2 regions of the Oceanobacillus kimchii X50 genome follow, and region 2 is predicted to be linked to the other one. Evidence: riboswitches for the same ligand, from Rfam matches in the RefSeq annotation. Region 2 holds a riboswitch; the other holds the start of a gene.

Region 1 (6,539 bases), 1.7 Mb from region 2:
AGAAGGTCAGGGGTATGTAAATGCCTTAAAAATTTTAACCAATGGTCGTGCTGGTTTGGCAGCTCGGAATTTAGGTTCAAGCCAAAAGTTATTAGATATGTCGACTACTTATGCAATTGAAAGAAAACAATTCGGTAAGTCGATTATTGAACACCAAGCAGTTGCACACATGTTAGCTGAAATGGCTGTAGAGATAGAGGCATTACGGGCTTTGACTTATAAAGTGGCATGGATGGTTGACAATGGAGAAAATGTAATTAAGGAAGCAGCGATGTTAAAACTGTATGGTTCGGAAGTATACAACCGAGTAGCAGATAAAGCAGTTCAAGTTCATGGAGGGATTGGATATATTTCAGATTTTCCTGTGGAACGATTTTATAGAGATGCGCGAATTACACGAATTTATGAAGGAACATCGGAAATTCAGAAGAATATTATTGCTGGACAATTAAAGAAACATTATAGCTAAGGGCAAGTTGTAGGGAGGTATAGGTATGGACGATCCGATAGTTATTGTCAGTGCAACTAGAACACCAATTGGAGCATATGGTAAATCATTGAAAAATGTATCTTCTGGTCATCTAGCAAGTCATGTGATTAAAGAAGTGCTACAAAGAGTTTATATGCCAGCTGATCACGTAGATGAGGTTATTTTAGGAGAAGTAAGACAAACGACGGAATCATCGAATATTGCTAGAGTAGCAGCGCTAAGAGCGGGTATCCCTGAACAAGTGACTGCTTTTACAGTAAATAGATTATGTGCATCTGGAATCCAGGCAGTGACATCTGGAGTACAACAAATTCTTAGTAATCAAGCTGATATTGTCATAGCGGGTGGGACAGAGAGTATGAGCCGTTCTCCAATATACTTACGAAATACTAGATTTGGAGGAGATCGAACAACCATTGTCGATTCTAATTTAGAAGCAGGACAACAACCTCAAGAAATCTATGGTAAGAATCTATCTATGGGTATTACAGCTGAGAATGTTGCTAGAAAATATAATATATCAAGAGAAGATCAAGATGCATTTGCGATAGAAAGTCAGCGCAGAGCAAAAAAAGCTATAGAAAGTGGACGGTTTAAAGATGAAATAGCTCCTATTGAGGTTGTGGAAAAGAAACAGATATCTATATTTGAAGTAGATGAATATCCTCGATTTGATACATCTCTAGAGAAACTAGCAAATCTTAATCCAGTATTTGAAGCAGGTGGGACGGTGACTGCTGGTAATGCTTGCGGCAGAAATGATGGTGCCTCAGCTTTGGTTATTATGAAAGAATCACATGCCAAACATCTTGGCTTGCAACCACTCGCAAGAATCGTAGATTGGAGTACAGCGGGTGTTTCCCCTGAAATAATGGGAATTGGCCCAGTACCGGCAGTCAAACAACTACTTAAACGAAATCAAAAAACAATCCAAGACATAGATTTACTAGAATTGAATGAAGCTTTCGCTTCTCAATCCGTTGCTGTTATTCGTGAACTAGGTTTGGATCATGAAAAAGTAAATGTTAATGGAGGGGCGATTGCGTTAGGTCATCCGGTCGGTGCTACGGGCACCCGGATAATTACGACATTAATCTATGAACTAATAAAAAGAAAACAGCAATATGGTATAGCAACTTTATGCGCTGGTGGCGGCCAAGGAATGGCAATATTGATCGAACAGTGCTAAGTTATTTTGCAGTATCAGGATAAGTTGATTTGATATGGAAAAGTGATTGTTTAATTAAACGACGTAAGATATCAAGATTAATATCACTGAGTTTGTTAATATAAACACACGATTTTCCGGTAGTGTATTTACCTAAAGCTGTCATTAATTCACTATCTTGAACAATATCTGTTGCGAGATAGAGACTAATTTTTGATTTTCTGGGAGAGTATCCTACTATTAAAAATTCTCCGGAGTGGCCAGAAGCGTATTTATAATTGTATTTTCCAAAGCCAATAATACTTGTTCCCCACATTTTTGCTGGATACTCAGTAGATTCGGTAAATATATCTAATAGTTTATAAGCATCTTCTTTCTTTTGAAGATGATCAACACTTTCGATGAATTGAATAACACTGTTTTCTGTTTCTTTTGTTTTTAGTTCATACATTTTCATCACTCCTAATCCTATGATTGATAATAGTATAACAAATATTTACAATATATTTTTGATTTAGATTGCAACTGGCAGTTTTTTATCAGGCACGGCATCACTCACTAGGAAATCATTTAAAAAATAATAAATGAATAATTTAAATTTCCTATTGATTATTTTATGGTTATCATATAAGATATTAAAAAGTTAATTTTTAAAAAATTAAATATAGTTAGACTTATCAAGAGAGACGGAGGGATTGGCCCGATGAAGTCTCAGCAACCAGCCTTATAAGGTATGGTGCTAATTCCAATAGGCTTATATGCCTTAAAGATAAGAAGAACAATGTAGGTTAACCCTTCTTCTTACTTTTAGAAGAAGGGTTTTTGTTTGTAAAAATAATGAAGGAGGAGATTATGATGAAGCGTAGTTTAAAAAGACGTTTGCAAGAAGGTACGGTAATAGTAGGAGAAGGATATTTATTTGAATTAGAGAGGAGAGGGTATTTACAGGCAGGTTCGTTTGTACCAGAAGTAGCACTTGCGAACCCGGATGCTTTAAAACAAACGTATCGTGATTTTATGAATGCTGGTTCGGATGTTGTATTAGCATTTACATACAATGCACATCGAGAAAAAATGCGCATTATTGGCAAGGAAAAATTATTAGAACCATTGAATAGAAGTGCTATTCGTTTAGCAAAGGAAGTAGCGAAAGAGCATCCATTGGAAGAAGCATTAGTTGCAGGAAATATATCTAATACAAATATCTTTGACCCTTATGATGAATCAAGCAAATCTAAAGTTAGAGAGATGTTCGCTGAAATGGCTCAGTGGAGTAAAGAAGAAGATGTTGATTTTATTAATGGTGAAACATTTTATTATCATGAAGAAGCAGAAATTGCTTTGGAAGAAATATTGAAAAAAGACTTGCCAGCTGTCATTACACTAGGGTTAATGGGAGAAAACATTTTAAGGGATGGCTATACGGTAGAGGAATCTTGTAAAATATTATCGGAAAAGGGAGCACTTGTAGTTGGAATGAATTGTTTCCGAGGTCCAGATACGATGCAACCTTATATTGCAAAAATTAGAAAGCATGTAGACGGTTATGTAGGAGCATTACCCATTCCATATCGTACATCAGATGAGCATCCGACATTTTTTAATTTACCTGATGGTGGTTGTAGTTGCCATTTGCCTACTGAAACAACTTTTCCAACTGCTTTAGATCCACTGTACCATAACCGTTATGAATTAGCAGAGTGGGCAAAAGAAGCAAAGGGGATTGGTGTTAATTATATTGGGTTATGTTGTGGAGCATCTCCAGCAATGCTTAGAGCTGTTGCAGAGGCAGTCGGTAAGGAGACCATTAATTCTCCCTATTCTCCTAATATGGAGAAGCATTTCTTGTTTGGGAAAGATAAAACATTAAAAGAACATAATGTAGGCTATCGATTTAAGGCATAACAAATCTTATATTGATGTTAAATCTCCTATACTATTCATTTAGATACAGTTGGAGAAGTACGAACCTCATTGTTATAAAACCAAGTAATCTTATTTGAATAATTATAAGGAGGAGAATTTAATGAGAAGTAAGTTAATGAGTATAGCTTTAGTGATAATAATAAGTAGTTTAATAGCAGCATGTGGATCTGATTCAAGTGCAGCAGATGGAAAGCCTGATAAGATTCGGTTAGATTATGCGTATTATTCACCAACAAGCCTTGTATTAAAAGAACAAGGATGGTTAGAAGAAGCCTTAGAAGATGAAGGAATAGGTGTGGAGTGGGTACTAAGTCAAGGTAGTAATAAGGCTTTAGAATTTTTAACAAGTGATAGTATTGATTTTGGTTCTTCTGCAGGATCTGCAGCGCTTGTTTCTAAAGCCAAGGGTTCTCCAATTCAAAATGTATATATTTATTCTCAACCAGAGTGGACAGCTTTAGTTGCTGATTCTGAGTCAGGAATCCAATCGGTAGAAGAATTAAAAGGAAAAAAAGTGGCTGCCACGTTAGGTACGGATCCATATATTTTTCTACTACGGGCTTTAAATGAAGCTGGATTAACAGCGGCTGACTTAGAAATTGTCAATTTACAACATGGTGATGGAGCGGTTGCTTTGTCTAAAGGTTCCGTAGATGCATGGGCGGGGCTAGATCCACATATGGCTCGAGCCGAATTAGAATCTGATGCAACCTTGTTTTATCGAAATAAAGAATTTAACACATATGGTTTTTTAAACGTGCGAGAAGATTTTGCAGAAGAATATCCAGATTATGTTCATGTTGTGATTGAAGCGTATGAAAAAGCAAGAGAGTGGACAATAGATAATCCAGAAGCAGCTGCACAGATTTTATCTGAAGAAGCAGAGATGTCACTAGATGTAGCGAAACAGACTTTAGAGAGGAATGATTTTTCCAATTCCATTCCTGGAGATGAGCATCGAGATACGTTAAGAAATTCAGCAGAGGTTCTTCTAGAGGGAGAAGTTATTGAAGCTGATACGGACATTGAGAAGGTTGTAAATGAACTTGTCCAACCATCATTTATAGAAGAGCTAAATAAATAATTAGAGGTGGCTGTCTTGTCTAAGGTGTCTGAAGAAGTTATTAATTGGGATAAAAATAAGTTTAAGAGAAACAAATCATTTTTGTCATATGAAGTAATTTGGATGGGAAGTATTATTCCTATTTTGCTATTAATTGTCTGGGAAGTGTTAAGTAGATTTGGTTACTTTCCTACGTATTTATTACCTGCACCAACGACAGTTGTTGGTACGATCATCAATCTTGCTGAAGATGGATCTTTATGGGGGCATGTAGGTATTACCTTATATAGAGTATTTGCTGGATTTTTTCTAGGTACTGCTGCCGCTCTTATGCTCGGTGGACTCGTAGGTTTGTATAGAAAAGCAGAATTGTTATTTGATCCATTAATACAAGCTTTTCGGGCTATTCCTTCTTTAGCTTGGGTTCCGTTATTTATTCTGTGGATGGGAATTGGTGAAGTTTCTAAAATTACCATGATTAGTGTCGGCGTCTTCTTTCCAGTGTATTTAAATATCATAAGTGGTATCACAGGCGTTGATCGAAAGTTGATTGAAGTTGGTAAAATGAATCGATTGTCTACCTTTCAACTTGTCCGAAGAATTATATTACCCGCATCGTTACCTTCTTTTCTTACAGGTCTTCGAAGTGGGTTAGGACTTGGATGGATGTTTGTTGTAGCTGCTGAATTAATGGGCGCAAGTCAAGGTTTAGGATATTTATTGATTGCAGGTCAAAACACACTATCTCCTGAAACGATTTTAGCTAGTATATTGTTATTTGCATTCATTGGAAAAGGTACAGACTGGATTTTGAAAAAACTAGAAAGTCGAACATTACATTGGCAAGATCGAATCGTAAAGTCTTAAAAATAAAGGAGGATGGGTCGTGAGTTTGGAACTAAAAGAAGTAAGTCGAACTTTTAATGGTACCCCTGCAATAAATAATATATCGTTTCGAACAAAATCCGGAGAAATTGTAGGACTACTCGGAACAAGTGGCTGTGGAAAAAGTACCATTTTACGTTCAATTGCTGGGTTGGATACCAGGTACTATGGAGAAATTACCATTAACCAAAAACGAACAAAGGGAATACAAGCATCGATAGGTTATATATTTCAAGAGCCGAGGTTATTACCATGGTTAAATGTTATGGAAAATGTAACATTTGGATTAACAGGTAAAAAAATAAATAAAAAGCAACGAGGTTTAGATTATTTGAAAAGTGTTGGACTCTCTCAAAAGGAGAACCTTTATCCAAAGCAACTTTCAGGTGGTATGGCTCAACGTGTAGCAATAGCTCGAGCTCTAGTCACTTCTCCAGAGATTCTATTACTAGATGAACCTTTTAGTGCATTAGACGCATTTACGAAAATGCAATTACAAGATTTATTATTGTCTATATGGAGTAAGTATCAAACAACAATGGTACTGGTGACTCATGATATTGATGAAGCTCTGTTTTTATGTGATAGAATACTAATTTTACGTGGACAGCCTGGAACGGTGGCTGCAGAAATTGTATTGGAACAATCAAAACCTAGATTAAGAGGTAGTCAAGAGATGGCAACTTTAAAGGCAGAAATTTTGGAAATCCTTCAACTTGAACGTGGAGAAGAAAAGAGTATACAAGAAAAAAGATATACGGTGTAATAATTAATGTAGTGAACTGAAAAAATCGAAAAATCCATACGTGACTTTCTACGGGCGGTTGTCAGCTTACTCGTTTCTTTGTTTTTCCTCCCGTAGAGATTACGTATATCTTCAACATTCCTTTCGTTCTGTTCTAAGCTCAAAACTTGAGGTGTTTTTCGTTGTTTTGTTATTTTTTTAATGATTTTCTATTTCATATCTTCCTGCCTCTATATCGGATTGCAATGAAGATAGATAATTT
Region 2 (6,539 bases):
GCATCTTCTTCACTATGATAGTACTCAGGTAAGAATCCTGGTTCTGTTTCAGCTGAGAATTGAAGATTCTTCGGATTTTCCGCAATATCATCAATCGTTGCTGCAGACTTTTCTACACTTTCATCTAATTTAATTAAGCCTTCTTTTTCAAATAAAGAAAGGATACGTCCGTGTTCAGCAACTGAGTTACTTAAAATTACTTCTGTGCCTTCTGTGATTTCTTCAACACTAGTTATATTTTGGGAATATACACCCATTGGTTCCACATGTATGCCGCCAATAGATTCAATTTCATAACCTGTGTCAGCAATTGTTTGTTCTAGAAAAGGAATATGCTGAAAATAGTTTGCATCAATACGTTCATCAGCTAAATCATCATTAGGCAAGATATAATCTTGGTACTCTTCTATATTTAATGTAATTCCTTGCTCTTCTAATAATGGCTTTGCTTCTTCTAAAACTTCCGCATGCGGTACACTAGAAGCTCCAACTGATATTTCTGTGGTTTCATCAGACGACTCATCACCTGATGAACCTTCATCACTTGTTCCACAAGCTGCTAATAACCCCACAAATGCAATAGTTAACAATAATAATAATTTCTTCATCTCTGTGTCCTCTCCTTTTAACATTTTAATTAATTATTTCAACAAGTAGTGAAGCTACCTGAGGAATTCTTCTTTAACGCTTATCGAGTTTTCTAGTAATAGCATCCCCGATGAATTGGAATATAAATACGATAAGTACGATAATAATCGTACACCATAACACAACATCAAAGTCACGACGCTGAAACCCGAAATAATAAGCATAGTTTCCAAGTCCACCTGCCCCAATCGCTCCAGCCATAGCGGTATATCCTATCAAAGCAATTGTTGTAACAGTTATTCCAGACACGAGTGCCGGTTTTGATTCAGGTAATAAAACTTTAAAGATTATTGTTCTTGTCTTTGCTCCCATTGCTTTTGCGGCTTCCACTACACCTTTATCCACTTCAATAAGTGCAATTTCTACTAATCGTGCATAGAATGGAGCAGATCCAATAATAAGTGCTGGCAAAGCAGCATTAGGACCACGAATCGTTCCCATTAGAAAATCGGTAAACGGGAATAGCAATAAAATTAGTATAATAAATGGTATAGCTCTGAAGATGTTTACAAAGGCTGCAACAATATTATTCACAACTCGATTTTCCCAAATATTACCTTTTGAAGTTAGGAATAATAGTAACCCAAGCAAAATCCCAAAAATTGCTGTTCCTACCATTGAGATAAGTGTCATGTAGAACGTCTCATAGGTTGCTTCGATTAAATCTTCTATTTTGATCCCTTCAAATAAACTACTTAGCATGTTGAATTACCTCCAATTCAACAGACTCTTGACTCTCGATAAAGCTTCTAGCTCGTTCAATTTCACTGTCGTTCCCCGTTACTTGAACTACCAATGCTCCATAGCTGCCTGCTTGTGTCTGTGTGATATTTCCTTGGATAATATTTAAATCTACAGAAAATTGTTTAGCTATCTGACTGATTAAGGTTTGATTTGTAGTCTCCCCTAAGAAATGAATTCGATATAAAACCCCATTCGGATAATTTTCAACGATCGTTGACATATCACTATCCTCATTAGAACTCATAACCTGTTCAACGAACTTTCTAGTCACTGATTGTTTCGGATTTGTAAACACATCTAGGACTTGTCCCTCTTCTACTACTTTTCCTTGCTCCATTACAGCTACACGATTACAAATTTTACGAATAACATGCATTTCATGGGTAATTAAGATTATCGTTAAATTTAATTTCTCATTAATGTCTTGTAATAATGATAAGATTTGATTAGTCGTTTCTGGATCTAGAGCAGAAGTAGCTTCATCACATAGTAATACTTTAGGGGAATTCGCTAGGGCTCTAGCAATTCCAACACGCTGTTTTTGTCCGCCGCTTAATTGTGAAGGATATGATTTCTCTCTACCTTCAAGACCAACTAATCCAATTAATTCTTTTACTCTACGTTTTCTTTCTTGCTTATCAACACCAGCAATTTCTAAAGGAAACCCAATATTGTCCTCTACCGTACGTGACCATAATAAATTAAAATGTTGAAATATCATACCTATATCTTGTCGTGCAACACGAAGATCACTTTTATTTAATTCCGTGATTATTTGATCTCCTATTGTTACTTTTCCAGATGTAGGTTCCTCTAGTCGATTTATTAAACGTACAAACGTACTCTTTCCGGCTCCACTATAACCGATTACGCCATAAATATCGCCATCTTCAATATTGAGGGTCAATGAGTCTACAGCTTTGATGTCTTTTTTATTTAATGAAAATACTTTACTTAACCCTTCTATGGATATCAATCTTTATTCCTCCTCTTACTCTCCAACAACCATTTCGTTTAGTTTCTCCAAAATTCGTCAAAATAAAAACGCCTTTCTGTAAGAGAACAGAAAGACGTACGTACTTATCGTATATCGTCTGACGTTCTCTCATCTTTCATTTTCTGCAGGAATTGGCACCTTTCATTAATTATGAAGGTTGCCGCGGTTTCAAAGGGCCAGTCCCTCCACCGCTCTAGATAAGAGATATCATATTTTTAATGGTTATTTTTAATTAATTCAGTGTACCTATCTTAGCACGCGCTTATAGGACTGTCAATCAATAAATTACGTCGCATTTGAAAATAATTCTGGTTGATATTTTATCAAATAATCATATATATTTGCAGTTGAATAAAACGTATATATTCTTTCGACAATTTCCCCATTTTCCATAAATAATAAGCATGGTACACTTTCAATTTGGTTGTTCTGCATATATTCAGGGTGAATAGATGCGTTTATTTCGTGAAAAATGTCTTGTTGGTGAAGTCGTTCAATATTATCCAACATCGCCCTCGCAACCGAACAAGTTCCACAAAATGGTGTGTAAATATATATCACACCTCGTTCCATTTGTTTATTCCATTCCTTCATAATATATCACCTTTATCGTTCTTTTCTTTATATTAAATAAGATGGGTGGACTGTAAATCTCGCTCCGATTAATACATTAGCTAAAACTTTCATAGGTGTAGCCGCAACTTCGCGATACTCACTGCTCACATAAATATGTTCTGCATGAGGTAATTCCCTCGCTAATTGTTTTCTCAATTTCATACCAGAAGGGTCCTCATCTACTAATATATAGACATCTTTTTCATCTAATTGATACGTTTCTAGTAGTTCATCTAGTTTTTCAACACCTAAAGTCCCATTTGTACAAACGATTATAACATGATCATCAATGATTTTTTCAATCTGTCGTTTATCCGACAAACCTTCTACAATTATTACTTTATTAGATTCATTTGTCATCATCGCATAGCACTCCTTATGTAAGCAAGAAACATGCTTATTTAGCACGACTTGATTTGGAATAAAGATCTCCCATAAAACTTATGATAATTCGATTCTCAAAACACTTAAACCGTCTTCACTGATACATTAATCGAAATATAAGCTAGTATTTGTATATTATCATTATATGATAAAACAAAGGCTGACTATACACAAATAACGTGTAATTGTCAGCCTAAAAATTAGTCTTGAATAAACGCCTCGTATTTCTCTGCAGATAATAATTCTTCAAGTTCCTTTTCGTCGGATGGTTCAATCACAATCATCCAAGCTTTTTCATATGGAGATTCATTAACATACTCTGGGCTATCTTCCAACTCATCGTTGATTTCGACTACTTTTCCACTTACTGGTGCATAGAGTTCAGATACTGTCTTTACAGACTCTACACTCCCAAAGGGTTCATCAGCTTTTAACTCTTCCCCAATTTCAGGAAGTTCGACAAACACAATGTCTCCCAATTCATCTTGAGCAAAGTCTGTAATCCCGATGCGTAATTTCCCATCTTCTTGTTTTACCCATTCGTGCTCTTTAGAATACAATAAATCTTGTGGCAAACTCATAAACAATCCCTCCAAATTATCATTCCATTTTAACTATACAATCTATAATATCATTTTTCTAGTTAAAATTACTTCCAAACCTTTTCAAAGGAATCTTCTTTAAACCCAATTGTTAGATTTTTCCCGTCCGTAACAATCGGGCGTTTAATTAGCATACCATCCGAACTTAATAAATCTGCTATCTCTTTCTCGGATAACTGATTGACTTTATCTTTAATATTAAGTTCCCGATACTTTTTCCCGCTTGTATTGAAAAATTTCTTTGCAGGAAACTCACTGATATCCATCCAATTTTGAATCTGATCAGAAGAAGGAGTCTCGTTCACAATATGTATTGCTTCATAGTCTATTTGATTATCATCAAACCATTTTTTTGCTTTCTTACATGTGCCACAATTAGGATACCAATAAAATTTTATAGCCATCATATTCCTCCTACATGTTTTCTTATCGTGGACATTTTACCACATTTGATTTCGTTATACATCTAGTTGGTATGAGTTTAAAAAAACAAAATAACTCCTAATTGAAAACGTATCTCTCATCTATAGGTGAAATATCACCTGGAACAAGTGACAAAAGATATAACCAAGAAATTACTTTCTCTTTATCAAGCTAATTCGAAATAACAAACGGTGAAAAAATAAGTTTGATCTGATTCAACTTTAAATATTTGCTTACATATGTTGGAGTTCAATTTTTGTAGGAGTCTTTATGTAGTCATTTACTAAAGATTTATTTGTGGAGAATACCATATTTGCAAGTTATGCAATGGTAGGTTATTTATCAGAGTAGCTATACGAGGTGAAGGATGAGAATGAAGACCAAAACAAGTTGCTATTGAACTAGCTAATATTGGCACGACAAAATGGCCTAAACATACTGTAAACAGTTTTGGTCCACTAAAATATTGATATATTATTAAAAACACAACAAATAGACTAGAATGAATTCTGTTTATATATGTTACACTATTACTATAATAGACCGGCTTCACATGAGGGTGCTAGGTACACACATTTCCTTTAAAGGTATTTCCTTTGAAGGGGGGTGGTGCCTATGGATATGGAAGGCGTATTGACGCTTATGATTTCTTTTGGAACACTGATTGCGTTTATTATGTCCGAGATCAACCAAAAAAAATAACCCCTCATGTGCTTTAGCCCGGCGCTGAGGGATTATTGCCTTCGGTGTGCCTTCCCCGCTTTTGGGGTTGGTCTATTGGAAGTCGTCTCATGTTTAGTTACATGAGACGACTTTTTATTTATCGTCTTACTCTCTATCTATAATATACCATATTTTAATTATTATGATAAGTAAAATTTAAACTAGAACTTATTGGTCTTCTTTTGTTGGCCCCATAACACCAGGTACAGATAAACCAGCTTGTCTTAATAACACAGTCATTTGACCACGATGATGTGTTTGATGATCAACCATCTTTCTTAGTATCGCACCACGAGGGATAGGTGTACCAAAACTGTCCACTTGTTCATTTAACGCTTCATCAGTAAGTTGTTGTTCTACCTGATCTTTTACCATCTGAACCATTTTATTATATGCTTCTGCTATGTCTTTCGCTTTTTCAGGGACTTGATCTGGATCATGTGACAAATCAATATCCAGGCCAACTAATTTCCCAAAAAAAGCAGGACTGTTAACTAAATGCCAACCTAACCAACCAAGTGTACTATGATTTTCAACAATTGATTGATCAAGTTTTTTATCTGTTAAATTGTTGATTACTTTTGCTGTACCATCTGCGGATTGACTCCATTCATTCAAAAAATCAGTTACTCTACGATACATTGTAATTTTTCCCTCCCGTTCATATTCATAACTGTATGCTACCACATTTCGTATTTTAATATCCAATCATCTACTTTAATTATTTGAGTGACATCACGTCATCTACAGCGTACAATAGTAACATACATAAATACAGGAGGAAAAAATTAAAGAATGAGAACAATACACAAACAATGTGCAAAAATCGCCAATAGTAATATATTTTTAAATATTATTATTGGACTTATTATATTAAATGCAATTTTGGTCGGATTAGAGACCTATCCTTTTTTTGCGCAATTTTCTACCTTTATTATTTGGGCAGATTGGACATTACTAACAGTTTTCACTCTCGAAATTATTATTCGTTTAATTGGCAGTTCCACTTTGAAAAGTTTCTTCACCGAACCATGGAATGTATTTGATTTAATTATAGTGTTAAGCAGTATCATTCTAGCTGGTTCAAGTTACGTAATGGTGTTACGAATACTACGTGTGCTTCGTGTATTGAGAGCGATATCTATCATTCCTTCATTAAGAAAGATGGTCAATGCCTTGCTGCTAACAATCCCTTCAATGGGTACGATTATGCTTTTATTAGGGTTATTTTTCTATGTATATGGAGTTATTGGCACAATGTTATTCCAATCAATTTCTCCAGAGTATTTTGGATCACTTCATCGTACGTTATTGACACTCTTTCAAGTAATTACGCTTGAATCATGGGCAAGTGGGGTGATGTATCCTATACTAGATCAAGATCCGACGTCATGGTGGTATTT

Evidence for each region. A riboswitch is a leader RNA that binds a small molecule or an ion and turns the genes downstream of it on or off. The one in region 2 is predicted to bind S-adenosylmethionine.
Region 1: it holds a riboswitch for S-adenosylmethionine, as region 2 does, so the genes downstream of both, C794_RS03810 (homocysteine S-methyltransferase family protein) here and C794_RS12615 (methionine ABC transporter ATP-binding protein) in region 2, are expected to answer to the same signal.

What each region holds. Positions count from the first base shown of each region.
Region 1 covers NZ_CM001792.1:683,552-690,090, forward strand. Annotated here, with positions in the region: gene C794_RS03795 (acyl-CoA dehydrogenase family protein) at 1-469, shown strand, start outside; gene C794_RS03800 (thiolase family protein) at 495-1,679, shown strand; gene C794_RS03805 (DUF1801 domain-containing protein) at 1,681-2,109, opposite strand; SAM riboswitch class I at 2,330-2,434, shown strand; gene C794_RS03810 (homocysteine S-methyltransferase family protein) at 2,514-3,563, shown strand; gene C794_RS03815 (aliphatic sulfonate ABC transporter substrate-binding protein) at 3,685-4,668, shown strand; gene C794_RS03820 (ABC transporter permease) at 4,684-5,514, shown strand; gene C794_RS03825 (ABC transporter ATP-binding protein) at 5,534-6,298, shown strand; gene C794_RS03830 (hypothetical protein) at 6,476-6,539, opposite strand, start outside.
Region 2 covers NZ_CM001792.1:2,423,608-2,430,146, forward strand. Annotated here, with positions in the region: gene C794_RS12605 (MetQ/NlpA family ABC transporter substrate-binding protein) at 1-608, opposite strand, end outside; gene C794_RS12610 (methionine ABC transporter permease) at 682-1,350, opposite strand; gene C794_RS12615 (methionine ABC transporter ATP-binding protein) at 1,340-2,368, opposite strand; SAM riboswitch class I at 2,495-2,593, opposite strand; gene C794_RS12620 (thioredoxin family protein) at 2,675-2,983, opposite strand; gene C794_RS12625 (ribonuclease M5) at 3,011-3,367, opposite strand; gene gcvH (glycine cleavage system protein GcvH) at 3,589-3,969, opposite strand; gene C794_RS12635 (arsenate reductase family protein) at 4,038-4,394, opposite strand; gene C794_RS12645 (DinB family protein) at 5,305-5,778, opposite strand; gene C794_RS12650 (ion transporter) at 5,932-6,539, shown strand, end outside.